4 regions of the Lysinibacillus sp. F12 genome follow, and region 4 is predicted to be linked to each of the others. Evidence: riboswitches for the same ligand, from Rfam matches in the RefSeq annotation. Region 4 holds a riboswitch; each other region holds the start of a gene.
What was found. Region 4 has a riboswitch for cobalamin ahead of AC3CH7_RS10220 (energy-coupling factor ABC transporter permease). Riboswitches for the same ligand answer to the same signal wherever they lie in the genome.

Region 1: another riboswitch for cobalamin. It lies ahead of nikA (nickel ABC transporter substrate-binding protein); the one in region 4 lies ahead of AC3CH7_RS10220 (energy-coupling factor ABC transporter permease).
Region 2: another riboswitch for cobalamin. It lies ahead of AC3CH7_RS16115 (hypothetical protein); the one in region 4 lies ahead of AC3CH7_RS10220 (energy-coupling factor ABC transporter permease).
Region 3: another riboswitch for cobalamin. It lies ahead of AC3CH7_RS19755 (hypothetical protein); the one in region 4 lies ahead of AC3CH7_RS10220 (energy-coupling factor ABC transporter permease).

What each region holds. Positions count from the first base shown of each region.
Region 1 is NZ_JBYMLP010000003.1:677,092-684,612, reverse strand. Features, by position in the region: gene metE (5-methyltetrahydropteroyltriglutamate--homocysteine S-methyltransferase) at 1-1,719, shown strand, start outside; cobalamin riboswitch at 1,840-2,032, shown strand; gene nikA (nickel ABC transporter substrate-binding protein) at 2,177-3,796, shown strand; gene nikB (nickel ABC transporter permease) at 3,868-4,821, shown strand; gene AC3CH7_RS17300 (ABC transporter permease subunit) at 4,823-5,626, shown strand; gene AC3CH7_RS17295 (ABC transporter ATP-binding protein) at 5,637-6,410, shown strand; gene AC3CH7_RS17290 (ABC transporter ATP-binding protein) at 6,413-7,231, shown strand; gene AC3CH7_RS17285 (NUDIX hydrolase) at 7,279-7,521, opposite strand, start outside.
Region 2 is NZ_JBYMLP010000003.1:420,525-428,045, reverse strand. Features, by position in the region: gene AC3CH7_RS16120 (GTP-binding protein) at 79-2,019, shown strand; gene AC3CH7_RS16115 (hypothetical protein) at 2,128-2,886, opposite strand; cobalamin riboswitch at 3,119-3,302, opposite strand; gene AC3CH7_RS16110 (hypothetical protein) at 4,014-4,247, opposite strand; gene AC3CH7_RS16105 (DUF4190 domain-containing protein) at 4,481-4,744, opposite strand; gene AC3CH7_RS16100 (PH domain-containing protein) at 5,065-5,445, opposite strand; gene AC3CH7_RS16095 (hypothetical protein) at 5,547-5,675, shown strand; gene AC3CH7_RS16090 (YhfM domain-containing protein) at 5,720-5,950, shown strand; gene AC3CH7_RS16085 (ABC transporter ATP-binding protein) at 5,993-6,718, opposite strand; gene AC3CH7_RS16080 (ATP-binding cassette domain-containing protein) at 6,732-7,478, opposite strand; gene AC3CH7_RS16075 (ABC transporter permease) at 7,471-7,521, opposite strand, start outside.
Region 3 is NZ_JBYMLP010000005.1:104,369-111,889, forward strand. Features, by position in the region: gene AC3CH7_RS19745 (tyrosine-protein phosphatase) at 1-471, opposite strand, end outside; gene AC3CH7_RS19750 (ABC transporter substrate-binding protein) at 607-1,557, opposite strand; gene AC3CH7_RS19755 (hypothetical protein) at 1,541-2,098, opposite strand; cobalamin riboswitch at 2,263-2,462, opposite strand; gene AC3CH7_RS19760 (glutathione peroxidase) at 2,565-3,110, opposite strand; gene AC3CH7_RS19765 (hypothetical protein) at 3,197-3,748, opposite strand; gene ytvI (sporulation integral membrane protein YtvI) at 3,839-4,897, shown strand; gene AC3CH7_RS19775 (C40 family peptidase) at 4,981-6,117, opposite strand; gene AC3CH7_RS19780 (ABC1 kinase family protein) at 6,466-7,521, opposite strand, start outside.
Region 4 is NZ_JBYMLP010000002.1:632,889-640,409, reverse strand. Features, by position in the region: gene AC3CH7_RS10240 (S8 family serine peptidase) at 1-1,089, opposite strand, end outside; gene AC3CH7_RS10235 (energy-coupling factor ABC transporter ATP-binding protein) at 1,247-2,095, opposite strand; gene cbiQ (cobalt ECF transporter T component CbiQ) at 2,092-2,868, opposite strand; gene AC3CH7_RS10225 (energy-coupling factor ABC transporter substrate-binding protein) at 2,871-3,143, opposite strand; gene AC3CH7_RS10220 (energy-coupling factor ABC transporter permease) at 3,145-3,891, opposite strand; cobalamin riboswitch at 4,037-4,221, opposite strand; cobalamin riboswitch at 4,480-4,661, shown strand; gene AC3CH7_RS10215 ((2Fe-2S) ferredoxin domain-containing protein) at 4,804-5,175, shown strand; gene cobJ (precorrin-3B C(17)-methyltransferase) at 5,180-6,847, shown strand; gene AC3CH7_RS10205 (sirohydrochlorin chelatase) at 6,862-7,521, shown strand, end outside.

The sequences.
Region 1 (7,521 bases), on a different contig from region 4:
GTAGATGCAGGTGCCGAATGGATTCAAATAGAGGAGCCTTCTTTAGTGACGACACTTGACTCAGCAGAACTGAAGCTAGTTCAAGAAATCTATGCTCAATTGATGATGACAGTTCCAGCAGCAAAACTAATGCTACAAACATACTTTGAAGCATTATGCTCCTATGAAACATTAATTACACTGCCTGTACAAGGATTTGGCTTAGATTTTGTACATGGCTATAAAGGGAATATGGAGTCACTTCGACAATATGGTTTCCCTCCAGATAAAGTTTTAGCCATTGGGGTGGTCAATGGTCGTGATATATGGCGTTCAAACCTAGCGGAAGCGAATGCCATGATTCAAGCAATTGAAAAACTAAGTGATGCTAAGGAATTGTGGATTCAACCTTCAAGTAACCTGCAACATGTACCAATATCTACTTCATTTGAAAAGAAGTTGGACCCTGTTCTCAAACAAGCACTGGCGTTTGCCGATGAAAAAATCGAAGAGATTACTGAGCTAACTAAATATAGAAAGGGTCAAAACGGAACTCGACGTCATAATTTCTCAGAAAGTATGAAAGCCATTGAAGCACTAAAAAATCATCCGATTCGTCAAAATAAGATGATCCAGCAAGCCGTTCAATCCGTCTCCACAAAGGATTTTGAGCGACATAGTGATTTTAGTCAACGTCAAAAATTACAGCAGCAGGCGTTAGCCTTACCACTATTCCCTACAACAACAATCGGTAGCTTTCCTCAATCTGATGAGGTGAAGAGAAATCGGAATGCTTGGCGAAAGAAACAAATATCGAATACAGACTATGAAGCATTTATTGAACTGGAAACAAAGCGCTGGATTCACTTGCAGGAGGATATGGATATAGATGTACTGGTTCATGGAGAATTTGAACGGACAGACATGGTCGAGTATTTCGGTGAAAAACTGACGGGCTTTGCCTTTACTGAAAAAGCATGGGTGGTTTCGTATGGTTCTCGCTGTGTGAAGCCTCCGATTATTTATGGAGATGTTGAATGGACTTCATCCATTACCGTGAAAGAGTCAGCGTATGCCCAAAGCTTAACGAAGCGCTTTGTCAAAGGGATGCTGACAGGGCCAGTGACCATTTTAAATTGGTCCTTTGTACGTGATGATATTTCTCGGAAAGATGTGGCCTATCAAATTGCTTTAGCACTTTGTAAGGAAGTGAAAGCACTAGAAACGGCAGGTATCTCCATTATTCAAGTGGATGAACCAGCACTAAGAGAAGGGCTACCTCTTCGTAAAGAAAATTGGGGGGCTTACCTAGACTGGGCAATCAATGCCTTCAAACTTGCTACCTCGAGTGTAAAAGATACAACACAAATTCATACACATATGTGTTACTGCGAATTTAACGATTTCATAGAACCCATTAGTGCGCTAGATGCTGATGTGATTTCTATTGAAACATCACGAAGCCATGGAGAGCTTATTTCTTCACTTCAAGTGCATCCTTATACAAAAGGGATTGGATTAGGTGTATACGATATTCATAGTCCACGTGTGCCGAGTGAGGGAGAAATGTTAGCCATCATGAGAGATAGTTTACAAGTTTTAGACAAACATCAATTTTGGATTAATCCGGACTGTGGCTTAAAAACAAGGAAAGAGCCAGAAACAATAGCGGCTTTAGCTAATATGGTGGCTGCTACCAAACTATTGCGTCAGGAGGTGAAGGAATCTATATCGAGATAACGAGAGATAAAAGGAGTTAAGCAAAGATCAGGTTATCTGCCTGGTCTTTTTGTATCTGTTTATTATATTCAGAAAATAAAATTGACGTGAACATTTGAGCATGTTATGTTTATTACTAATTTCAAATATTGCATTACAAGTTTGAATGAAATTATTTTTCGTTCGATTAAAAGGAAAATGGGTGTAAATCCCATGCTGTCCCGCAGCTGTAAATGAGGAGTTTTGTTTCGATGACCACTGAGTTTTTTCTTGGGAAGGTGAAGCAAAATGATGATTCATAAGCCAGAATGCCTGCTTGTAAGAAGATTCATTGATGATCTACGAAAGATAGGGAGATGGATGGTAGCTTACGTATTGTAGGTTTATCTGTCCTTATTCTTGTAGAATAAGGTTTTTTTATGCCTTCTTTCTATTCAATTTGTAGATATGAACAGGGAATAGAGATAGGAGATAAAAAATGAGATGGACGAAGTATTTACTGCCTTACATGCTTGTTTTGACCTTCAGTTTTCTTGCAGGTTGTACAAGCACGGAAAAAGACAAAGGAAACTCAGCATCAACTGAACAGACAGATGAAAAAATGATTACGATTGGTTGGCCATTAGATGTAGGCCCATTAAACCCCCATACATATTTACCAAATCAGATGACTGCTCAAGCAATGGTTTATGAATCTTTAGTGGCGTATAACGATGATGGGACAATTACGCCAAAGCTAGCAGAAAGCTGGGTCATCTCAGAGGATAAAACTGCTTATACGTTCCATTTACGCAAGGATGTTAACTATTCGGATGGGACTGCCTTTAATGCTGATAATGTGATTCGCAATTTTGATGCGGTATTAGCGAATCGTGACATGCATTCTTGGATGGGCATGGTCAACCATATAAAAGAGGTCGTCAAAGTAGATGAATCAACAATACGTTTGCAATTAGACGAACCGTATTACCCTGTGTTAAACGAATTAGCCTTTGTCAGACCATTCCGTTTTTTAGGGGATAATGGCTTCCCAGACGGCGATAAGACAAATGATTCCATTCAATCAGCTATTGGCACAGGGCCATGGGTTTTAACCGACTATAAAAAAGATGAATATGCTTTATTTAGCCGTAATGAACATTATTGGGGAGAAAAGCCTCTCGTAGATAAAATAAAGGTTAAAATCATCCCAAATTCGGAATCCATTTCGTTAGCCTTTGAAAATGAAGAATTAGATGTCATTTATGGGCGAGGGGTTATTAGTTTAGATAACTATACGTATTTAAGAGATAGTGGCAAATATAGAACAGCTACATCTGAGCCACTGTCTACGAAAGCATTACTGTTCAATACACAGTCTGGACCGTTAGCTGAGCTAAAGGTTCGACAAGCAATGCAATATGCTATCAATAAGGAACAAATGGTAGAAAGCATTACACATGGTACAGAAAAAGTGGCTAACACGCTATTTTGGGAAGCAATTCCATATGCCAATATTGATTTAGCCCCCATTATATATAATCCTGAAAAAGCACAGAAATTGCTAGAGGAAGCTGGATGGACGCTACAGAAGGGTGAAAAAATTCGTTCAAAAAATGGTCAACCCCTTACATTAGATTTAATCTATATTGCTACTGATGCCATTCAAAAACCTATGGCAGAGTTAATGCAGGGCGAGCTAGCGAAAATAGGCGTACAGTTAAATATTGAAGGCGCCGATGTGATGGTCGGTCTGCAAAAATTAATGGATGATCAGGTTGATATTAACTTCTGGCGAACTAATGGACCGCCGACTGATCCACATAGCTTTGCAAATGAATCAGCTACACCAAATGCTAGTGGTGTTTATGAAGCAAAATTAGGCTTACCAAATACTCAAGAAATCGATACTAACATACATCAATTATTAGTCGGGACCGATGAAGAAGAACGCGTGCAGCTATACACGGATATTTTAACAATGTTCCACAAACAAGCATTGTTCTATCCAATATCGTATGAAACGAATCAAGTTATTTATCAACCATATATGAAGGATTTTGCACCACGTGCTTCTGAGTATGACATTCCATATGCACAAATGGATAAAGAAAACTAAGTATGAAAGAGAGAGTGTGTCGAACCAGGACAACTCTCTTTTTATCATCGGATGAAATAGGAAGTGACGACATGTACGAATCGACTTGGATGTTTTGTGTAAAAAGAATTCTCACACTTCCATTTGTATTAGTAGGCGTATCTATTCTGACCTTTGTGTTTATTCGTTTCGTACCAGTAGAACCAGCAGAGGTCATTCTTCGACTTGCAAGAATAGCCCCAACACCAGAGGCTATACAAGCTTTACGAGAAGAATTAGGGACAGATAAGCCTTTTATCATGCAATATCTGCTATGGGTAAAAGGCGTTTTACAGCTAGACTTTGGGACATCTTTTGTTAGTAAATTACCCGTTGGTGATGAGCTATTTGCTAAGCTACCCGCTACCATCGAATTAGCTTTAGTAGCATTTATCCTTATTTTAACCTTTAGTATTCCGTTAGGGGTTGTGAGTGCATTATATAAGCATTCCTTTATCGATAAAATCATTCGATTATTTACAGTCCTAAGTGTTTCCATTCCAACATTTTGGTTAGGGTTTATCCTACTTTATCTATTCAGTTTAAAACTTGGGATTTTTCCGACGAATGGAAAAGGTTCAGGAGCACATTTAGTTTTACCAGCTTTCACATTAGCTTTACCTACAATCGGATTGTTCTCACAGTTTATCCGCTCTGCCATCATTGAAGAATACGAGCAGCCCTATGTAAAATATGCACAGCTTAGAGGCTTAAAAAAATCGGTCATTCTCATCCGACACGTGGGGAGGAATGCTGCCATACCGATATCAACTTTGTTAGGGATGACACTCGGAAATTTGCTAGGTGGGGCTGTCATTGTAGAGCAAGTATTTAGTTGGCCTGGACTCGGTAGATATTTAATAGAATCCATAACGAATCGTGATTACCCCGTTGTACAATGCTATGTGTTGGTGATCGCTGTCATCTATGTGCTCGCCAATCTAGGCACAGATGTATTGCATCGTTTATTGGATCCTCATCTGATGATGAAGAATAGGAGAGAGTAAAGTGAACTTAGAACGTATACATATGAGAAGATTTATGAGTCTCACTATACTAATCATCATTGGTTTACTAGGACTGTTTGCCCCACTCATGATGCCTCATGACCCTTTAGCAGTTGATATTTCTAAGAATTTTCTAGCACCTTCATGGGACTATCCATTAGGAACAGACCATTTAGGAAGATGTGTCTTCTCACGATTGCTTTTAGGGATTCGGTATTCTTTAGGTGCGGCGCTCGTCATACAAATAGTTGCTATTGTAGTAGCGATCCTGTTGGGCGCATGGGTCTCTTTAAAAAGAGGTATAATAGATGCGCTATTTATTCGGATATGCGATATTTTATTAGCTTTTCCAACACTTGTACTAGCATTTGGGCTTTTAGGTGTATTAGGGCCAAGCTTAAAAAATGTGTTAATCGCACTTATTTTGACACAGCTTATTTATTATTCAAGACTAATTCGAAGTTTATTTATCGGCATGAATGAAAAGGATTTTATTCTAGCGGCAAGAATAAGCGGTACTACAGGTGTGAAATTAATTATTCGTCACTATCTCCCTCATGTTTGGCCTCCTATTGTAACGATTGTTGCATTAGATATGGGAAAGGTTATTTTAGAGATTGCAGGCTTTTCCTTTATAGGGCTTGGCGTGCAGGCTCCCACTCCTGAGTGGGGAATGATGGTAAATGAAGGGAAGCAATATATCCGCCAACATCCCGAATTAATGCTATATCCTGGGCTTACTATCGTTCTAGTTGTCCTAGTATGTAATGTTTTGGCAAGTAGTTTAAAGACGCCTGACCAGTAAAGGGGAAGTTATGAAGAAAGTTTTAGAAGTGAAAGACTTATCGGTCAAAATTGGAGAACAAAATATTTTAAACGCCATTCATCTGACAGCCTATCAAGGCCGCGTTTTGGGGATTATTGGCGAAAGCGGTAGTGGGAAAACCATGCTTTGCCAAGCTATCATGCAAGCCTTACCGTCTAGAGCGCAGATTATCAAAGGGCACATATTCTACCATCAACAAGATTTATTGAAGATAAATGCTGCTCAAATGAGAGCTTATCGTGGAAGACATCTATCTATTATTATGCAAAATCCTTCGACTGCCTTTGACCGTGTGCAAACCATTGAAAGTCATTTTCGTGAATCATTAAAGGCTCATTTTGTTATAACTAAAAATGAAATTAGACAAATTGCTATGGAAAGCATGTCAAAAGTTAATTTACCTAATCCCGAGAAACTTTTACACTATTATCCATTCCAATTAAGTGGGGGAATGCTACAGCGTGTAATGATTGCTTTGTCACTCGCAATTCAAGCCTCGGTATACATAGCTGATGAGCCAACGACAGCTCTTGATACAGTCAACCAAAAACAGGTATTGACATTATTTGATCGGATTCGCCTGGAAACACAGGCAGCCATACTTCTTGTGACGCATGATTTAGGCGTTATTGCTGAACTAGCTGATGATGTAGCCGTGATGTATAAGGGGGAACTAATTGAACAAGCGAATGTCTATGATTTTTTTGATGCACCACAGCATCCTTATACAAAGAAACTATTACAATCCCGAATGATGTTTTAGAGGTGAAAAAATTGAAGCTACTAGAAGTGAGAAATATTGAGAAGAACTATGCACATAGACCGTTCATATTCAAGCGAAGACAGGATGCTCCTGTATTACAGAAAGTATCATTTTCACTTCAGGAGGGGGAATGCTTAGGCATTGTTGGACAAAGTGGCTCAGGAAAAAGCACATTGGGCCGAATTATATTAGGAATGGAAAGGCCAACAGCCGGTGAGGTTCTATTTCAAGGGGTTAATCTTTATGATGCCACTAGCCAACAGAAAAAAATGATACGGAGAGATTTACAAGCAGTCTTCCAAAATAGCTATCATTCATTAAATCCAAAGCACACTATTTTTCAAATTTTAGAGGAACCGTACCTAAATTTCGAGCATTATAGCTCAGCTGAGAGACACTATAAGGTAAAGGAATTACTTAATCATGTAGAGTTAGAAAAATCTATTGCCGAAAAGTATCCTTCCCAGCTTAGTGGGGGACAACAACAGCGTGTGAACATTGCAAGAGCGCTTGCCTTACATCCAAAATTAATTGTTTTAGATGAACCCATTAGTAGTTTAGATATGATTTTGCGAAAACAAATCATTCAATTACTGCAGACACTACAAAAGGATTTGCAACTTGCATACATTTTCATTTCTCATGACTTACAGGCTACACGCTTTATTTCAGATCGCATCCTCGTCATGCAAAATGGTCAGCTAGTAGAGGAAATCATGAAAGGTGAACCATTTAAGCATTCCGCATCACTTGAGCTATACAACGCGATTTTGCCCAGTCACCCTCGCGAAAGAATTCACAAGAATACTAGTTTGGAATGATCTGAAATGTCTTTGCGAAGAAAGTCCTTATTAAAATTCTTACATTGTTATTTGGAAAGCTTCGTAAAGGAGCTTTCGAACCCCCATATTTTGCCCTCTAGGTTGTTTAAGAGAGCGACCGTCCTCTGTTCCATATTATTCGGAAGTTCTTCCTTACTGAAATAAGTGAGGCTTAAGCTCTCACCATCCTTCATTTCCAATACACCCCTTACATGTTTAGCTCTATAAAGGTGAATGACTGTATAGATTTCATCGCCATTCGGATAACAGTAGTAATAATCAGGTCCTGA
Region 2 (7,521 bases), on a different contig from region 4:
AATCATTTTACAAGAATTATTTGTGCTAGTATTCTGATACAATGAGAACATAGCCACCTATAGAAACGAGGATTTAGTATGTACAAGACGATTGGGGTTCTTGCTCATGTTGATGCAGGAAAAACAACCTTTTCTGAGCAAATGCTTTATCATACCAATAGTATTCAAGCGCGGGGGCGTGTCGATCATCAGGATGCCTATTTAGATAATCATGAGCTTGAGCGTAAACGTGGCATTACAATATTTGCCGAGCAAGGTCGCATGACTATCGGCGACGATACATATACGCTGATCGATACACCAGGGCATGTCGATTTCTCCCCTGAGATGGAGCGTGCCATTCGTGTCATGGATTATGCCATCATTATTATTAGTGCTGTAGAGGGTATACAGGGTCATACAGAAACTGTATGGCAGCTTTTACGGAACTATCATGTCCCTACATTCTTTTTTATTAATAAAATAGATCGTGACGGAGCAGATGTGAGAGCTGTTATGACTCAGCTGCATAAGGATTTCTCAGAACATGTAATCCTCATAGATGAACCACTGCAGGAAAACTATGTTTCAAGCACGATTATGGAATTGCTGGCAGAGCGTGATGAAGAACTGCTAGATAACTTTTTGAATGAAACATTGGAACATCGCCAATGCATGACTAGACTACAAACGATGATTAAAAATGAGGATGCCTTTCCTTGTTTTATAGGTTCTGCGTTGAAGGATGAAGGCATTGAGGAATTTATTGCTCAACTTCCATTCCTAACGGGTACTCACTTCGAGCCAGAAGCACCTTTTCAAGGAGAGGTCTTTAAAATACGCCATGATGGACATCAACGTTTAACGTTCATCAAGGCCCTTACAGGCAAGTTACATGTTCGGGATGAATTTACATTTGGAGATATCACAGAAAAAGTAACAGAAATTCGCCTATATAACGGCAGTCGATTTGAAACTGTTCAGCAAGTTGAGGCTGGTGAAATCTTCGCTGTTAAAGGGCTCAGTCAGGCAAATATTGGGGATCGAATTGGCAGTAAATTGCTATCACTGCCCTATGAGCTTGTCCCTACATTACAGGCAAAAGTTCAATATGAGGGTGAGCAACATATAAAAGAAGTATTAAGGATTTTCCGTTTACTAGAGGCCGAGGAGCCGTCATTGCGTGTCGTGTGGCAGGAAAAATTTCAGGAAATCCATGTGCACATAATGGGTGTCATTCAGTTAGAAGTCCTGATTGACGTGTTATTGAAACGTTTTGCATTACACATTTCTTTTGGAGAGCCGCAAATATTATATATGGAGACAATTGGGACAACCGTTACAGGCTACGGTCATTTTGAGCCACTCAAGCATTATGCAGAGGTTCATTTATTAATGGAGCCTAATGAACGCGGAGCAGGAATTACCTTTAGTAATGCCTGTCATGCCGATGATTTATCAGTGGGCAACCAGCGTCTCGTTGAGAAGCACTTGTTTGAGCGTGATCATCACGGCTTACTCACAGGCTACGCCGTCACAGATATTCATTTTACGCTATTAACGGGGCGTGGTCACAATGAGCATACCTCTGGTGGTGATTTCCGAGAAGCTACTTTCCGAGCACTACGTCAAGGACTAGAACAAGCACAGAACATCCTGCTTGAGCCATATTATCGCTTTAAAATGAAAGCTTCCAATGATTTTATTGGCCGTATGATGACTGACATTCAACAGGCTGCCGGCACATTCGACGACCCAGACCTCACCGAAACTGACGTTGTTTTGACAGGACGTGCACCTGTAGCAACCTTTATGAGCTATAGCACAATCTTTGCTGCCTATACCAATGGGAAAGGCTCACTTACCCTCCAATTTGATGGCTATGATGTGTGTCATAATGCAGAAGAAGTAATAGCCCAGATAGGCTATGATAAAAATGCGGACCCTGAATACAGTTCTTCCAGCATTTTTTGCGCTAAAGGCAAAGGCTATACTGTCCCTTGGCAAGAGGCTCAAGCAGCCATGCACTTTCAGGGATAAGTCAAGTAAAGTATTTGCAAGGACGGTGTGTTAGGCTAATAGCCTCAGATGAAGCATGATACGCTGGCATAAATAAAACAAGCCCCCCGCTTCATGGAGGGCTTGTTTTCATATCGCACCGACAGCTTTCTTTGAGGGCTTATGGACCTGATAAGCAGGTTCAACCACCACATAGCCCTGCGTATTAGTGAAGTCGATTAAAACTTTACCAGGCTGACTTTTTAATATTTGTAGTTGATCAATTAATGTTAACAATAGCTCATGGCCGTTCCCTCGTGGATGCCAATTTAAGTGATCACCATTTAACTCCTGAACCGCATCCAGAAATTGTTTATATTCCTGCTGCGCGAATGCGATTAGTTGATCCTGATGAGAAATTTCCATTAAATCATTTATATAAGTTTCATAAAAACGTATAACAATGGAGCATAGTAAATCATTGACACGTGCAGCGCTTAACACGGGATTGGGCTCTTGTGAAAGGCGATCAAGGTTAGGCTTTGCTCGTGTTGAATCAATGCGTGTAATTAAGTGATACGGCTCCCCGTTCACCTCATATATAATAGGGTTCGTCGGCATATACATCATAAAGCTATTCGTCTTCGTTTTCAGTTGATCCGTTAACGTTGCCAGAGCAAAAAGATGGCCTTCTACCTCACCATTTCTTATCCAAATAATGTCTTTATTATATAAAATTCGCTCAAAAAAGCGGTTGTTGCGAATCAGCTTCGTTGCTAATAATTGATCAATCAGTGATTCAACCACCATTCTTGTTTTCGCTTTTTTAGCAATTTCTGTCCTTGGCTGCTTACAAATGGTCATATCTACAAAAGGCGTTTCCTGTGTTATCGTTGCATGAATATTCATCCTATGTGCATCCCCTTTGCGTACATATTTTCAAAACAAAAAGGACTTCCTTCTATGTTTGAGGAAATCCTTCGCTTTAATGTGATTCATCACACAATGCCAAACAAACCCTAAGTAAATGTGAAGGAGTTCGAAAATGAACCCTTTCATGAACTTTGGGCGTTTGACGTACTGTGACGAACAGAGCATTCTGTTTTGTCAACATGCCACCTCCTATTCCTCGTAGGTTTATGGTGTGTACTCATAACAGGCAGGTATCCTGACTCATGGTCATCGCCACTTTTCCCCTTCCCATCATTTGACAGTGGTTGCTGAAAAGTCGCTCACATTTACAGTTGCGGGACAGTGTCGGATTCACACCGACTTCCCTTTTAAGCAAATTGCACGCAATTTACACCTATTACTACACGCTATTCAATTGTCATAGGAATCGGGTGTACTCCACATTCCTATTAGATTACTAAAATCAATTGTAAAGTAGTGGATTTCTAAAGTCAAATATCACAATATTTTCCAAACCATTTCTTCACTTAATCTTACAAACTCTGAAATTCTGACAACATGTCTTCCTATTTACTTTGATAGTATGATACTTCCTCAGCTTCATGCGGGTCATCTCTTTCGAAATCCCCTCGGATTTTCTACGCAGCATAATACTGAATAGCTTCAATTTCTTTACCGCTATACGTTCTGGTCTTTTCCAACGAATCAGCAAAATGGTCGTCTTTTTCACATATTAAATCAACGACACTAGTTAATGTTTTGTCCTAATACGTCCTTTACCGAATATCTTCTTTTAACATCCGTATCACCTTCATCTATTTTTCGGCGTACATACTCGCATGAGAATAAATTTTAGCGAATGATTAACGGCTTTTAAAAAAGGAGTTACGACACTTTTATTTTAGGTTATTAGTTATGTAATATTTGATAAAATGAGTTACGAGCGCAGGGGATTCCTACGCTCATTTTTTTAACGCAAAACCGCGAGTTAAATCGGGATAAGACACTTGCATCATTTTGAAATACTAACATAAACAACCTATAAACGCACCTCAGACAAACCTATACGCACAACTACGCGATTCAACGATTCTCGCTACATCTGACAGCGTTGAGTGATGTAACTAAAGAGTAATAACTTCACCAGAGTATTGTCTTAATTGTTCAATGGCTACTGTTACGGCTACTTCCTCAGTCTCAATCAAACTCAATCCTTTTTTAATAGGACTCCAAAATTCATATCCGCAGTCTTCTTGCCACATATATACTTCTGTTGTAAAAAGACCATCTCTCCGTTTTATAATTTGAACTTTATATTGATGACTTGGAGACATTATTTCCTTTAGCATCTGTTCCATCGTTTCACCATCTTTACAAATAGTAATGTGTATAACTATTATTCTTCAAAAAGAAAAAAAGCTTTGAGCAAAATCTTAAAAACAGGGGGCTTGGGAAGGTCATGCATTTTCAACACAAAAAAAGAGGTTTATGGTGTGTATTCGTAACAGGCTGGTATCCTGACTCATGGCCATTTCCACTTTTCCTCTTCCCGTCCAACTTAAAACGGTATTTTCTAAGGTCAAATACTAAGCTAAACACCAGTAATTGAATAAAAAAGGATAATAGACAATACTGCAAAGGTTTGAATGATAATCCCGATCACGCTACAAATTAAACCAGAAATTGCCAAACCTCTGCCATTTTCATTTCTTTTAGCAATTTCCTTTGTTGCCATTCTTGATAAAACTACTCCGAAAATCCCAAGAACTAATCCAATAAATGGTACGATGATAGAAAGAATACCAAGCGTTAATGAAATGATAGATTTATTATTCATTTCAATTTTTTCAACCATTTCCCTCACCCCCCAACAATCTAATGTTACGAATCACACTTCTTCAAAAAACAGTTCCATCCATTGAATTCTAGCAATATTATTGAAATATATCTATTATTTTACAATATAAAAGGTTATGCGTAAGGTAGAACCAGTCAGCGTTTCTTTGCTAATTTCTAAGCTCTGTGCGCTTGCTCCCTAATTGGAACGGGGCGACAGCATACACCCCTCACATAGTAATTTCCCCATCCCTATTCCCCCTTTCTAAGCACAGCCAAAAAAGCCTCGCATCTATGCGGGCTTTGAATGTGATTCATGATGGTGGCTTTATTTCATCATTACGATACTAAAACATACTGCGCTAAAACACTTTGCACTTTATAAATATTGGTCGCCTTATTGAAACTTTTTTGGATAGGTAGCGAACTGCCTGATACCCATATTTTTAGCTCTGCGTCTAAATCAAATGTACCAGCCGTTTCTACTGAAAAATGAATAATATTTTTATAGGGGATCGAATGGTATTCCGTTTTCTTACCAGTAACTCCTTGCTTATCAATGAGGATTAATCGTTTATTCGTAAAAATAAATATGTCTCTAATAATTTTATAGGCATTTTTGATGGTTTCGTTTGGAATTAATAAATCTTTGACCTCCTCCTGTAATTTTTCAAAATTCACCTCGCTTGCATTGCCGATTAATCCATCAAATAAGCCCATTCTTTATCCCCTTTCAGCTTTTGTTTGTTTAATATATTATGAAGAGAACCAGGCTACGACTCCAAGTTTTGGTATTATTTTTTCTGTAAGGAGGGGGTTCATTGCGAGCATTCCTATTTATTATCATGTCCCTCCTAGCTATAGTTGTTTTAGGCTGTACGGATAAAGAGCTAGCAGTGGAAAAATGGCGAAGGTCAGCATTTCTAACGGCGAAGGATTTGACACTGTGAATACTGATTTTATCTAAGAATATGAGGATGAAGAGTCTCTTGAAATGTTCCATGAAGTCATTACTACTGCTGTGAGAAATAAGGGAATTGTTAATATGGCTACCCCTCCATATGATGTACAAGTAGTGGATATGGATGGAAACCAATATGGCTTCCATCTTTGGGTAGGGGAAATGGGGCAAAAGGGAACGTTGATGAACGTGAAGGATACCCATACGATTTATAGCATCTCTGAAGATTTGATTGCCCCACTTAGATCATTGCTGCAAGAATAAAAAACACTTTCCATTCAAATAAGGAAAGTGTTTTTGGATTAATCATACTACGGCTTGAAACAGCATTTGCGCATATCGGTCTGTAAAAGCAAAGCCACCTTCGCCTTTATGGCTCTCATCGACAATTTTACCCGACTTCATGACATAAATACGATCACACAAATAAGAAACCGCCTTTAAGTCGTGCGATATAAATAAAATGGCCATGTTTTTTTCTTTTTTTAAAGTTATTAATAAATCTATCATTTCTCGTTGAATCAAGCGATCTAAACTCGAAACAATTTCATCACAAACTAATAGTTGGGGTTCGACTAAAATCGACCTTAGTAAATTAACCCGTTGTCGCTCCCCTCCACTTAGCTCAGATGGCAGGGCTTCTAATATATCGGTTGGGAGCATCACTTTTTCTAGCATTATCTGTAGTTCGCGATCAGTCAAAGACTTATGTGCTGCCATTAGAGGCTCACGTAACAATTCCTTGACGGTCCATACTGGATTTAAGGCAGCCGTAGCATTTTGAAAAATGATTTGGCAGTTCTCATAAAAATGCGAGCGATTTTGCTTCGTCATCAATTGATTTTCAAAAAACACCGCCCCTTTTTCAGGCTTTTCTAGCTGCATTATCACTTTGGCTAAAGTACTTTTCCCACTGCCGCTTTCTCCTACGAGTCCTACGATTTCACCTTTTCCCACGGTTAGGTTTATATTCTGTAATACTTGCTGTCCTGCTTGATAGCTTTTACTAACATGATTTACATGAAGCAACAATATCAACCGCCTCCTAAAAATGATGAGCGACAAGCTGCTTCGTATATGGATGCTTGGGCTCCTTAAAAATTTCAGACATTCTCCCACTTTCTACTATTTCGCCATTTTTCATCACCAGAATAGAATCAGCCATCTTAGCAACTCCTAAATCATGCGTAATCAATAGTATCGTCGTCCCTAAGCGGGCATGGAGATTTTTTAGCAATTTGATAAATTCTTGTTGATGGAGCATATCTAGAGCAGAGGTTGGTTCATCCGCCATCAAAACGTCTGGTTCATGATAGAAGGCGCAGGCAAGCATGCAGCGTTGTAGCATGCCACCTGAAAGCTCAAATGGATAGCGATTTAACACATCCTTAGGTAGGTTTAACTCCTTTAAAATGGCTGTGATTTTATCTAAAAATTCCTCTTCCTTTTGCCCTAGCCTCGAAGCGGTCAACCTATAGAGTTGATGCTTTATTTTTTGGGTGGGTGAAAAACTATTCATTGCATCCTGAAAAATGGTAAAAAAGTGCTTTTTGCGTAGCTTCACACGCTCCGGTTCTGACATTGTCATGACATTTCTTTCATTAAATACAATGGAACCCTCCATAGTTGCTCGTGCTGGTAGCATCCCAAGCAGAGCTGAAAGGGTCGTACTTTTGCCGCTGCCACTCTCGCCAATGATAGCGGTAATTTGACCTTTAGGTACAGTAAAAGTCAAGCCTTGAATAAGGGATTTGCCGTCTAATTGAACAGCCAAATTGTCAACTTTAAACATGCGTTCGGTTCCCTCCTTGTTTGAAAGTACCTCCAATAACTTG
Region 3 (7,521 bases), on a different contig from region 4:
TCCGCCAATTCCTGTTCGGTCTTTTCCAACTGCGCAATGATGGACTAGTCCTAAATTATCAGGGTTTTGTATCGTCAACATTAATTCCTTAAAAGAGGGATTATGGAAAGGCATTTGTGCATAAAAGTCCTTGAACATATCAGCGTTAACTACTTTATAAAACTCTCTACCACCTGTATTTGTTGGCATTTCAAAAGCATGCTTTCCCTTCGCCGGGATTTGAATATATCGAGTTTGTGGAAATACAGGATTAGGGTTATGTTGTACTTCATTCGTGTCACGATAATCAAAAATTGTTTTAATACCTAATGTTTCAAATAATTCTTTATCTGTAGATGTCATTTTACCAAGTGCGGCGGAGCGATAAAATAAGCCCTCCCTTATAACACGCCCATCTCTCGTTTGATACCCCCCCATATCTCGGAAATTATAAACGGCCTCAAACGAAATATTTTTTTGTACTTGCTTCACTGAACTACACCTCCCTATATTAATAAGTGTTCTTATCTTTATTCTATCGAACAAACTACATGAATACCAATTTTCACACTAGGTAATAAAATAAAAAATGCTAGCTGTAATAAACAACTAGCATTTTCTACGATCTTATTTATATAACTCTGGATACACAGCTTTAGCAACTAGCTCAACTGCTTCACCGATACGCGGACCTGGGCGATTTGAGATATCTGTGTCAAGGGGTTGAACTGCCTTATTTTGAATAGCTGATACCGTATTCCACCCATCACGAGCAAGGATTTCTCCAATTGGATTTTCTGTATAGTTGACTGTTGTTAAAATGACGTCTGGATTTCTCGCAATAACATCTTCCTCAGATACTAGCTTCCAGCCATTTAAATCTGCAAACACATTCTTTACATTTGCCGTATTTAATATTTCTTGTTGGAAAGTGCTAGAGCCTGCTGTATATATTTCAGGCTTTGGACTAATCTCTAAATAAACATTTTTGGGTGTTTTTACTTCTTTAACCTTTGTTTTCACATCAGCGATTTTTGCTTTAATTTCTTCGTTTAATGCCTTTCCTTTTTCCTTCACATCCATAACGGCAGCAATTTGTTCGATATCTCCATATACATCATCGAATGTAGCCGCTGATTGAATAACAAACACTTTAATTCCTGCATCTTCGAGTGGCTTAAGTGCATCCTTCTTACCAATCGTATACGCAATCACAACATCTGGCTTTAACGCTATAATTCGCTCACTGTTATAATTCACAGTATCAGAAACACGTTCGATTTTTTGAGCTGCTTCTGGATAAGTATCATATTCAGTGGCACCTACAATTTTATCGCCAACCCCTAGTGCAAATAGAATTTCTGTGTTACTAGGTTGTAAAGACACAACTGTTTTTGGCACTTCCTTAAACTCTATTTCCACACCACGATCATCGGTTACTTTATAACTTGTTTGCTCAATCTTTTGTTCATCTTGAGACACATCCTTATTTTTTGTATCTCCCGCGGTACCACAACCTGCTAAAACGAGCGCTAGCAATAAGACCGATAGCCAGTGTAAATTAAATAGTTTCTTCATTATTATTCACCTTTTTCTTTTTCATTGGATAGGATTTACTCATAAACGGAATTTCAGCTATTCCGGCTTGTTGATTCATATAGACAGCCATTACAAAACATACATTGGCTAATAAGCCTAAATAATCAAAGAGAATAGACGGCACCTCTTGTTCTTCTGAAACCTTGTGTAAAGTTCGATACGATTTTTTCGCCTCACTACGGCAAAGATGTAGAGCAGCCGCTGCCTCTGTTCCTTGAGGTAAAACAAAATTTTGAATCTCATCCTTCACATGACGAACATAAAAATCATAGCGCGCACTTAACCAGGATAGATCTTCATCTGTAACTGCTAGCTTTCCACGAACAGAGCCATTAACATGATAAGCCATAGGTAAAATCTGCATTAAATCATCTGCAACAGCCTGGACATCCTCTTTCTTCACTACAGCTAGTGCAACCCCTATATGCGTTGTTAAACTATCTGTGCGAATCTCAAAATCGACAGTTGAAGCCCTCTCACGCATAAAAGGATAACAAGAATAACGTGCATCTTTTTTCAATCTACTATCCCCCCATTTTTCCAAATGAAAATTCTCGCTTGTTCAGTACATAAAAAAACGTCGCTCCTCACGCAAAGGAACGACGAAAATAACATAATGATTGTCATACAAACACGACACTGCCTATGTATTTGCCGTATATCCTCCTAGCTTCCGAAGAGTTGTTATACGTTCAAATAAAGGTCGGTCTCCTGGCTTGTACAATGCTATTATATGAAATATATAATAGCTATAAAGAACCTTCCCATTTCCTACGAAACAGTGGCTAATCTTTATAATGGCTGTACTTACAGTTGCGGAAACAGCTTCGGCTTTTACCGAATTCCCGATTATGCTAGCAAGCACCTTTATTCTGCAAGAATAATTCACTTGTAATGCAGTTTATCATAGATTGATAGGAAAAAATAGTTACGTACAAAAAGGATACTCGTTTTATAGGCGATATCATAGCATTAAAGTTACTCGACTATAATACTTTTTCAATTGCTTGCTCAATATCAAGCTGTGAGTCTGTAGGCTCAAAGCGAGCTACGGTTTTTCCGCTTGCATCTACTAAAAATTTAGTAAAATTCCAGCGAATATTTCGACCATCTAAGAAACTTGGAGCAAATTGAACGATCGCCTCAGCCAGCATTTTCTCCTGCATGCTTGCTTTCCCGAATTCACGGAAATCGACTTCATGTTTTAAATAATTAAATAAAGGATGTGTCGTCTCACCATTTACTTGGATAAGCTCAAAAATGGGGAACGTAACTCCGTAGTTTACTTTACAAAGATGCGCAGTTTCCTCTCCATCTTCTGGATTTTGGTGGCCAAATTGATCGCAAGGAAAACCTAGAACGACAAAATTATTTTTTACATATTTATCGTACATTTTTTGTAAGTCCTCAAATTGATATGTAAATCGGCACTGATTAGCTGTATTAACTATTAGCAATGTTTTACCGCGAAATGTTTCCATTGATAAAATTTCACCATTCGGCTTTCGTACTAAATAATTATAAATGCTCATTCCCTAACCCCTTTTGTTTTTTTATATATTATAATTGACTATTCTCCAATAACCAAAGAGTTTGCACAAAAAACACCATCTCGTTACTAGGAACGGATGGCTGACTTATATTTCTTTTTATATTTAACATTTTGCTCTTCATTAATTAATCGATGTGCTATGTCTAATAATTTAGAATCACTCGTATGATCATATAATTTTTTTAAGGATACAATAATATCATAGCGAATGAGAGTAGGATGCTTCTCATCTAAACAAGTTTGAAATCTCTTGGCTAAAAAAGATACAACTAAATCGCTTTGTACTTGGCCTGCTAAACCAATTTTCCAAATAGCTTGTAATGTATGCCTTGCCGTGACAGGCTTATCATCATAGGTCACAGCCCAAATCTTTAAAAAATCTTCCAATACTCTTTCTTCGGGATCACTGTTTGCAGCTAAAGCACATAAAATTTGCGCAGCAAGTGCACGGGCATGGCCATTTTTATATGTAAGTGCTTGTACAAGCTGTTCCCACACTGCATATGTCCAATCTACGGGCTCCTGCAGAATTTTCATCAGTTCCTCGTAAGATTCATATTGTATATCTCGATTACGCTCTGTTAGATTATTAAAAAGTTGCAAAATCTCTTTTTCCATAATTTATCCCTACCTTTATTGTTTCAGAACGTCATTAAACTTTATTTATGGTACACTTAACTTAATTTTTTTCGCAAAGAAGGTGAGTTTATGAATAAATTTAATGCTAGGAAATTGATTTTTCGATTGCTAGTGATTCTGTCCCTAATTATAGCTGCTTATTTTATTATTCCTGTATCTATGCCGTTAATATTAGCAGCTATTAGCGCATTTTTCCTTGAACCGATCGTCATGTTCTTTAAAAGGCGCTGGAAAATGTCTCGAAAAATTGCAGTTGCCTTTATATACATAGTGAGTGTCATTATAATTTCTATTATTTGCTATATTTCAATTACACAGATCATGACGCAAATAATTTTATTGTCTAAGCAAGCTCCCTATTATATTTCCAAGCTATCAGATATGTGGCTTCATATGCAAGAAAATATTTCTAAATACACTGAAGACTTTCCACCTGAAGTTAGTACTTCGCTTCAAAAAACCACAATGGATTTCATAAAGAAAATTGAAGAAACTTTTTTAAGTTTCTTTAATTATAGCAAAGTTTCAGCCTTCTTTTCAGAGATTCCAAGGCTATTTATCAGTCTTCTCGTCTATATGATTGCCCTATTCCTATTTATGCTTGATCTGCCAAAATTGAAGCGCATTACTTATAAGTATTTAAAGCCTAATACAGCAAAGAAAATAAAAATTATTTTAAACCGTTTAAAGGATGCAACATTAGGCTATATGAAAGCACATTTATTTGTAAGCTTCATTATTGGAGGCGTTACACTTGTTGGACTTTTATTAATCCAGCCGAAATACGCCATAACGATGACTATTATTATTTGGCTGATAGATATAGTCCCTTTTTTAGGCTCCATCATTATTCTAGCACCGTGGGGGTTTTATCACCTTTTAATGGGAAACACAGCTATTGCTGTAAAATTATTCATCTTAGCTGCTATTTTACTCATTATTCGTCGTGTAGTCGAGCCTAAACTGATGGGAGAACATATCGGTTTATCAACTTTACCAACATTAATTGCTATGTTTATTGGTCTACAGTTATTTGGAATTATCGGTTTGCTTATTGGACCCTTTGTCATTATTTTCTTTATCGCCTTGAAGGAAACAGGCATCATTAAAGTGAACTTTAAAATTTAATCCCAATAAAAAGGTCATCTTTGTATTTTTTCTTTACAAAGATGACCTTTTTATCAAGTTAATCGTCTATATAATATGGTGGCTTATTGAATTCGACCAAAGCCTACTAAATATTGATTCCACCAATCAAGTGATTCAATGACAACACCATTATTTTGAGCATCAATCATTGTGTTGTTACCTAAGTAGATACCTACATGCGCTACACCTGAGCCATAGCTAAAGAATACTAAGTCACCAACACGTGCTTCACCAGCAGAAATACGTTGTGTTGCTAAATATTGTTGTGATGCAGTACGTGGTAAAGAAACGCCTGCTTGTTTGTAAGACCATTGTACAAGACCAGAACAGTCAAACCCTGAAGTTGGATTATTACCACCCCATACATATGGACGACCAAGGAATTGTTTTGCTGTAGAAATTGCATCACCTGAAGAGGCAGTACCAGCGCCTGAACCAACGATAATTTTTTGTGGTTGTTCACCATCACCGTTATTTTGAGTAGCTTGTACTACTGGTGTTGCTGCTTGAAGAGCACGTAAACGAGCCGCTTCCTCTTCTGCTGCCTTACGTTCTGCTTCTAAACGCTCTTCTTCCTGTTTTGTAGCAATTTGAGCTTTTAAGGCTAATGATTTTGCTTCATTTTCAGCCTTTTTCACTTCCATTTCGCTTTCTTTTTGTTGAAGCTCTTGGAATTGTTTTTGAAGCTCTTTTTGTTTTTCATCTAATGTAGCTTTTTGTTGCTCTAAGCTCGCTTTGTCAGCTTCTTGTTGATCCACTAATTCTTGGTCCGCATCCATTAATGTTTTAACCGCTACGACACGGTCCATTAAATCGGCAAAGCTTTTTGCTTCAAGAACTACATTTAAATAAACACCGACTGTGTTGTCTTGTGCTTGGTATGCAGCCATACGTTCACTTAAGATTTTAGAACGTTGCTCAATACGTTTTTTTGTTTCAACAATACTAGCATCCACTTCTTTAATTTCCGCTTGTACTTGTTTAAATACTTTTACTTTTTCGTCGATCTCTTGTTGTAATTTCGTTAGTTCTTCTTGTAATTTTTTAACCTGTGCATCTATTTCAGCCTTTTTCTCAATCATTTGTTGAGAAGTTTCTTCAGCATGTACTTCTGTTGGTTGAATTGTATTAAATAATAAGCCGCCTGCTAGTGCTAAAGCTAGCACCATCGACTTACGCCATTTATTGCGCTTACCCACGTACCTTCATTTCCCTTCATTTATCAATTTCGCTCTGAATACTCTATGTAATCTGTTGAACGATTCTATATTTAATCATTTGTTCTTATATATTTGTTTTAGCCTTTTAAAGTTTAGCATTTCCAGCATAACTTTTATACTATTTCCTATCTATTTAATACATTAGTAAAACTCGAAACATTTCTGTAACATTCACGTAAAATACCAATTATTCTACAACGCACTTATTTATTCTACATACATCTGTTTTTAGCTAATTCGACATTAGTCCCACGATCTACTTTGTAATGTTTTTGTAATATTACTCAGAAATGTTTCAAAAAAAAGAGGCAGGGAATTGATCCCTACCTACTGTTTCATGGAACGCAATGCCTGTATTGATAACCTTACTAACAAAATTGCACATAAAAATAACCCTAAATAAGCAGCAGTGTTTAGGTACACTGCATAAGAATCATGAATAAATTGTGAGATTGCCAAAAGGGCAACAGATATAATTCCAAATGTAATCCCTACTAAAAGCAGTACAAATCGTGAAAACAAATGGGTGATGAATCGGGCATTATGTTCATCAGAAAATATATCGTGATGTAAAATAATTTTCCCACTTTCTACACGCTGAATTAGTTGATCCACTCTTCTTGGCATTTTACGCAAAGTTGGTATCAGCATGGATAATTCCTCTTGCAACCGTTCTTTTGTAGCCATAGGTTCTTTAAATGGCTTTAGGAAAGAAGCACGCATATATGTAGCAGAAAAATCTTTAGCTTCCGTAAAAATATCAAAACGTGGATCAATTACCCTTAATGTTCCATCTAATGTCACCAATGAGCGGAGTGCTAAACCTACCGCAGGGTAAAAGGCAAGTCCAAAATCCCGCACCACGGTAAATAAAGCATGTATTAATTCTTCTGTTGGTATGCGATCTACATATGAGATTTTTAGTAAAATTTGATCAATTGCTTGTTCCATTCTTGCGCGTTCCGCATGATCCGCATTTTCCACTAATAGTGTTAAGCCATCGTACAAAACGCTGGAGTCGTTGAGCTGAATACCCATCAAGAATAGCTTTAAACCCTCTTGTTGTGTGGCCCCCAATCTTCCAACTGCTCCAAAATCGAGCAATACGGGTGTACCATCCTTCTCATCAATGTGAATATTTCCAGGATGAGGATCAGCATGAAAAATACCTGAAAAAAGCATCTGTTCGAAAAAAGAATATAATACCGTTCTAGCAAATCGTCTGCGATCAATGGACAGACGATTGAATTCAGCTCCCCCATCCGCCACACTATGTCCACGAATATATTCCATCACAATAATATTTTCATTACTGTAAGCTGTATAAATTTTCGGAATCCGGACCTTATAATCACTTTTAGCTAATGCGTTCTTTACCTGTAG
Region 4 (7,521 bases):
GGAGACGATGCCTGCCACTACAGGAGATGCCATGGAAGTACCACTAAACTTGACAAAAGATGATCCTTTTTTCTCATCGTGTACGGTACTGTAGATGTCTTCGCCAGGAGCCACGACATCAACAGAAGGACCGTAATTGGAATAGCTGGATAGTTTATTTCGATCATTCGTGGAACCAACACTTATAACGCCTTCATAGGAAGCAGGGAAGGAATAGTCATCCGTCGACTCATTTCCAGCGGCTGCAACAATCGTAATTCCACTATCAATAGCTTTTTGAACAGCATCCTGCATAAGTGGGGATTCACCATAGCCTCCAAGACTCATATTAATGACGTCCACACCTTGCTCAATGGCGTACAGAATACCTTGTGCAATGATAAAATCATTTGCTCCTTCTTTTCCGTTAAAGACATCAATAGGTAGTAGCTTCGCTTGTGGATTAATTCCATGTCCACCAATACCATTGTCTTTGGCTGCGGCAATAATCCCAGCAACATGTGTCCCATGGTCACCTGGATAAGATGTATTTGCCGGAGCAGCTGCATTATAAGGTGTGAGTACTTGAGATTTTAGGTCGGGATGTTTAAAATCAACACCCGAATCGATGACAGCTACTGTTACGTCATTTTCCCCAGCTAATGCTAATGCCTGATCCATTTGCAAAAGGCTTAGATGATACATATCTTTTATCTTTGGGTCAGCCTCTTTGTTGAAAGAATGATAGACATAACTAGGGGATACACTTGTAATCCCTTGCTGCTTTAAATAGTAAGAGACGGCTTTTTCAATGGATACACCTTTGTTAAGTTGAATCACATCATAGCCTAATGAAGGAATAGAGCGGATGACCTTGGAGCCAATTTTTTTATGTACGCTTTTATCAAGGCCGGAATGCTTGATAATAATCGTATCTTTACTCATCCATTTGTCTTCAGTTTTAAGATTCTTACCTGCATGTTGTGAATTGCTTGCTAATACGTTCTTCGCTGTTTGATGTGGTGCCTCCTCTGCAAAAGCTGAAGCCACAGGAACCATTAGCGCAGCGGATGCTGCGACAGCGACTGATTTTTTAAACCAACTTTTCAATTGTATCTCTCCTTGATGTTCTATAATAGGTCTCGACTATACTAATACGGATAAGCGATAGAAAAGTTTCGTAAATGAGGAAAATTTTTCTTCGCAATTTGAAAAATCGAACAGTAAAGGGATGAGCTGTCCGTTATTTTATTATTAATAATGCTTATTAAACCTGAACGGGTAGCTGTTCGATCAATTGTAATAAGTCATGCTTAGAGCGAGGAACTGAAATATTTTCTTGCCATAATTTCTTTTTTTGTAGAGCCATGGTCATTTCAAAGACCCATGGTCGCTCAAGATGTGCCCGTTTTAGCAATTCTTCTTCATAGAACAGGGCGATAGGATCACCATGATAAATAATGTTTCCTGCCTCCATGACGATGATGTGATCCGCCCATTCATAGGCAAGGGAAATGTCGTGAGTAGCTGCGATAATCGTTCGTTCACAGTCTTCTAATTTGGCTAAGTACTGAAAAACCTGAGAAGCATAATAGCTATCAAGACCAGCCGTTGGTTCATCTAATAAAAGGACAGCCGGTTCCATCGCTAATACACCTGCCATTGCCACACGTTTTTTCTGTCCTACACTTAAGAAGTGAATCGGTTTATCAAGTAGCTCTGTTACTTCAGTTTGTGCCACAGCCCAGGCTATTTTTTCTTCAATTTTTTCCGTAGACCATCCTAAATTCAATGGACCATAGGCTATATCTTGCTTAACGGTTCCTGAAAAAAGCTGATTATCAGCATCTTGAAAGACAATTCCCACCTGTTGGCGAAGTGCTTTTAATGCTTTTCTACTATATTGAAGTTCGTTCCCATTAAATGAAATGGTTCCGGCTGTCGGTTTCAAAATGCCATTAAGATGTTGAAATAAAGTGGATTTTCCTGCTCCATTATGACCGAGTATAGCGATTTTTTTCCCTTTTGGAATGTCTAGTGAAATATCTGTCAAAGCCTTTGTTCCATCTGCATAGGCATAAGACAAATTAGTCAGTTGAAAATAATATGCTGTCATGAGAAGTATCCTCCATATACGATAAGGAATAAAAAAATAGCCATCATGCCGAGCCAGTTTTTTTTATTATAGACGGCCGTTTCGTGCCAATAAACCGTTTCACCGCCACGTGCCTGCATGGCATTGTTAAGCTCTCGACTACGCTGAAACATTTCAATAAACAACGCTGCAATCAGCATAGACATCGAACGTAACCATTGCATGGGTGAATGATGGCCAAGGCGGGCTTGCTGGGCTAAATGAATTTTTTGCATGCTTTCGAAAAAAATAAAAATAAAACGATAGGTGAGTTCTACTAACTCAACTAATAAAGGAGGGAGCCTCCATTGGCGAAGCACATAACAAATCTCTTGTACAGATGTTGTTAAAATTAAAAAATATAAGCAGCTTATACTGCCGAGTACGATAAAGAATAGCTGCTGTGCGGTAGCGATACTGGCTCTCCCAATAAAAATTGTCCAGCTCGTATACGTAAATGATCCCATATGGGCTGGTAATACATGCGTTGCTGGCGCTATCGAAATTAGGATGGAGATGAGACTTGTGAATAAGAAAAATCCTGGTAGTAATAATAGCTTCGCATAGTATTTTAGTGGGATTTTCGCACCCCAAATGATAAAAGCACTCATTACAAAAAATGTAATGAGTGAAAGTCGTTCCTCTCTCATAATAAGCGTGAATAAAAGTAGTCCTAATGAAAATATCATTTTTTCTAGAGGATGAACGTACGCTAGCTTATTGAGATACGCATACTTATCAATGAGTAACATCATTCTTAACCTTCTTTATGCTTGCCACGCATATAGCCGATAAAGTAGCCGATAAAACCAGCACCAATAGCTGCTTGTAGCACGAATAATAAGCTTTCAATTTCACCACTAGGCGGTTCCCATAAACTATCAAACCATGGCTCATACTCTGCATTAATCTCTCCAATGGCAGCTTCGGCTTCACCATCAGCTCCGCCAAATTCTGCTCCCTTTTGGACGAAGAGCGGGATAATGGCCAATAGCACTACAATCGCTAATAGTAATAAATTTCGTTTCATATTAGTGCGCCTCCTTTGTAGAGAAAACACGTAAAGACTTTAATTCGCTAATATTATATTTTTTCAAGAAGTTCATGACAATAACTGTTAATATCCCTTCACTCACAGCTAACGGGATTTGTGTTAAGGCAAAAATACTTGCGAACTTTGTAAATGAAGCCATAAAGCCACCGACTTCAGATGGGAAAGCAAGTGCTAATTGAATAGAAGTCACCACATATGTACCTAAATCCCCAAGCATAGCCGCAAAGAAAATAGCTAATGAAAACGATAACCCCATTTTTTGCGCCCCTTTAAATACAAAGTAGACGATAAACGGACCTACGATAGCCATCGAAAATGCATTAGCCCCTAATGTTGTGATTCCACCATGTGCTAAAAGTAAAGATTGAAATAATAAAACAATTGTCCCGATGACACTCATCGCTAACGGTCCAAATAAGACTGTTCCGAGACCTACCCCTGTTGGATGTGAACAGCTCCCTGTAACTGAAGGGATTTTTAAGGCTGATAGAACAAAGGCAAACGCACCAGACAGTCCCAGAATCATTTTTGTTTCTGGGTTTTCTTCGATTGTTTTACGAATAGAGCGCAATCCTAAAATAATAAATGGGACGGAGATTACCCACCAAAAAATAGCCCATTCGATTGGTAAAAAACCTTCCATGATATGCATGGCGAAGGCACGTTTTGGCACCATTAAAAAAGCCAATACAAAATAACTAAGTTTCCACCAAGACAGCTTCAATTTTCTTCCTCCAAACTATAAATAGATTTTTAGAATGTAGCGTGCGTAATAAAAAAAGCACTTTTCCGTTGTTGGAAAAGTGCATAGCTAAAAAAGCAAATAACATTCTCATCTGCTAAGCCGCACACCTATCCTCGTAGGATGAAACGATCACATATTTTCGGCAGGTCTCCTGGCTCTAGTTCAACACTTTATAGGTCTTCCCATCCATTGGACAGTGACATTTTCTATAAAGCTCCCTATTACAGTGGCGGGACCGCGCCGGACTTGAACCGGCTTCCCTTTTAAGTAAAATGACGAGCATTTTACACCAAAAATAGTAAGTTGTGAGATTTCACGACAAAGTGTACCACGAATTTCCATAAATATGCTATACTTTTTTATAAAAATTTTGAAATAGACTATCAATGTCGAAAATTCTGATTACTAAGGATTTTGAGAATAAAAGGGAACAACACCAATTTTAAATAACCAAAAACTCTCTGATAAAATTGATAAATTTGTCATGAATTTTTAAAGAAATATTGAAATTTTAAAATAATAAGATATGATTAAGACAGTTTTCTATTAAATATACAATTAAAAATTTCATATAAAACGTCGATAAGTGCTCGAAAAACTCGAGATAATAGGGAAATTGGTGAAAGTCCAATACAGCCCCCGCTACTGTAATAGCTGATGAAATCGCAATGCCACCTGTGCAAACTAGGGAAGGTGCGACAGTAAAATGAAGCTTAAGTCAGGAAACCTGCTTATCAGATTGTGCATGCAAACTTTTCGGAGGGAGAAGTTGAAGCAAAAGCGAGGATCTGTCTTTCAGTCTATTCGTTTTTATTTGGCTTCTACAAACCTTTACTCTTCGGGAGAGTAAAGGTTTTTCTTTTTCCAAAAGCAAAAGAGGGGAGACATAAAATGACAACGTGGAATTTAGAGGGGATGAAAACACATCTCTTTATTTGCAATGGCAGTAGCTGTATGAACAAGGATGGAGAAGAAATTACCCAAGCTATACGGGACGAAATACAGCGAAACGCACTAGATAAAGAAATACATACGACAAGAACACGCTGTAATGGACGATGTAAGGATGCTTGTGTGGTTATTGCTTACCCCCAGGGGAATTGGTACCGTGTACCATCAACGGAGCATGCTAGAACACTTGTACAGGATTTGCATCATGAATCCTTACATAACGATCATGTTTATACACTTCGGGAAGGGACATTGCAGCGAACAGCGCAAACGACAGCCATTAAAGGGATTGAAAAGGTGAAAGAGGGGTAAAAACATGGCGCAAAAAGGGAAAATTTTCGTAGTAGGCTTTGGACCTGGAGACTTTAAGCATATTACGACACGTGCAGTAGAGGCTTTACAACAAAGTGATATGATCATAGGCTATAAAACCTATGTTGAGCTGATTCAAGATTTAGTGAGTGCAAAATCTATTGTCAGTACAGGCATGACAGAAGAAGTGTCCCGTGCTCAGGAGGCAGTTCGTCAAGCAGAGGCAGGAAGTATAGTTTCGGTCATTTCGAGTGGAGATGCGGGCGTTTATGGTATGGCGGGATTAGTGTATGAAGTTTTAATTGAGCTAGGCTGGACAGAGGCAACTGGTATTGAAGTCGAGATTGTCCCGGGTATTTCAGCTATCAATTCATGTGCTAGTTTACTTGGTGCACCGATTATGCATGATGCTTGTACCATTAGTTTAAGTGACCACCTCACTCCGTGGAATTTAATTGCGAAGCGTGTGGAAGCTGCAGCAATGGCCGATTTTGTCATTGCTCTATACAATCCTAAAAGCGGTCGCCGTACAAGACAAATTGTCGAAGCACAGCGAATTCTTTTAGAATATCGTTCACCTGACACTCCAGTAGGGCTTGTGAAAAGTGCCTATCGAGAACGTCAAGAAGTGACGATGACCACATTGGCAGACATGTTGGAACATGATATCGGTATGCTGACAACCGTCATTATCGGAAACTCATCTACGTTTTTCTATGATAATAAAATGATTACGCCACGTGGCTACCAACGTAAATATACACTTGGCGAGGAAAAGCAGCCATTACGTCCACATCAACGTTTACGGGAAGAAAATGAGCCATGGGCGATGAATCAAGAGACAGGAACAGCACGCAATGACTTTGCGGCAGACCCCAATGCAGGGCGAATGAATAAACCCAGTGTAGCCGTTATGCCAAAGCCGAAAAAAACGGCACTTGAAATGGCTACAGCGGCACTTGCAATGGTAAAGGGAACAAATGCTATCAAGGTTACTCCAAAGCTTGTACAACAAAAAATAGAATCCATTTTTGAATTAGCAGTGAGCCCTGGAGTGGCCAATAAATTTTTTACACCACAGCAAATGATGACGTTAGCAGAGGTCGTAGGCGAAGATGGATCGATGGAATACACACCAGATCATCAAATCCATTTAAAAATACCTACAACTACGCCTGAACGCATCACTGAAAAATTACAGCAAGTAGGCTTTTTATTAGCACCAATTGGTGATGTATTGTCGTTGAAGGCTTGCGATTTTTGCTACGGTGAAAAAGCAGATTCCATACCATATGCGGAGGAAATTCAAGAAAAGCTTGGTGGTCTGTCTTTACCGAAAACATTAAATATTGGCTTTAATGGCTGTGGGATGGCTTGTTATCGAGCAGTATTTGACGATATTGGGATTGTCTATCGTAAAAGTAAATTTGATGTCTTTATTGGAGCGAAACCAGTCGGACGTACGGCTCATGCAGCACAGCCTGTTGTAGAAGGCTTGGAGCCTGAACAATTGATTCCTTTAATTACAGATATTATTGAAGAATATAAAGCCAATGCGCATCCAAACGAACGCTTATTTAAATACTTCAAGCGTGTGAAAAAGATATTGCATTTTACGTATCAAGATATGTCTTCCAAAATAAAAATAGAGCCAGCTCCGTGCGGCGACTAGTGAGGAGAAAAGAGATGAAAGCTATATTATTTGTTGGCCATGGTAGCCGTTTAGCAGCAGGAAATGATGAGGTACGTACATTTATCGAGCAAATGACATCTCGCATTGATGAACAATATCTAGTAGAAACATGTTTCCTAGAATTTGCTTCTCCTAACATTGAAGAAGGTATTACAAATTGTGTGAAAAAGGGTGCTACAGAGGTACATGTAATCCCGATTATATTACTTCATGCAGGTCATTCCAAGCTACATATCCCGGCAGAAATCGAGCATGCCCGTGAGCATTATCCGAATATCACATTCACATATGGTCAAACAATTGGCATTCATGAAGAAATATTTGCGATATTACAAGATCGTTTAGTTGAAATTGGATTTAATACAGAACAAGAACAGGAAGATACAGCCGTTTTATTAATTGCTCGAGGTGGCAGTGATCCTTATGCAAATGGGGACTTTTATAAAATCACACGATTGCTATGGGAAAAACTACCTGTTAAATACGTAGAAAGTGCCTTTATGGGTGTAACGGACCCACGTGTTGAAGAAGGCATTGAACGCTGCGTCAAACTAGGTGCTAAGAAAATAATCATGCTTCCTTACTTTTTATTCACTGGTATTTTAATGGAGCGTATGCATGTTATGTGTGAGAAATTCAATGAGCAATTTCCT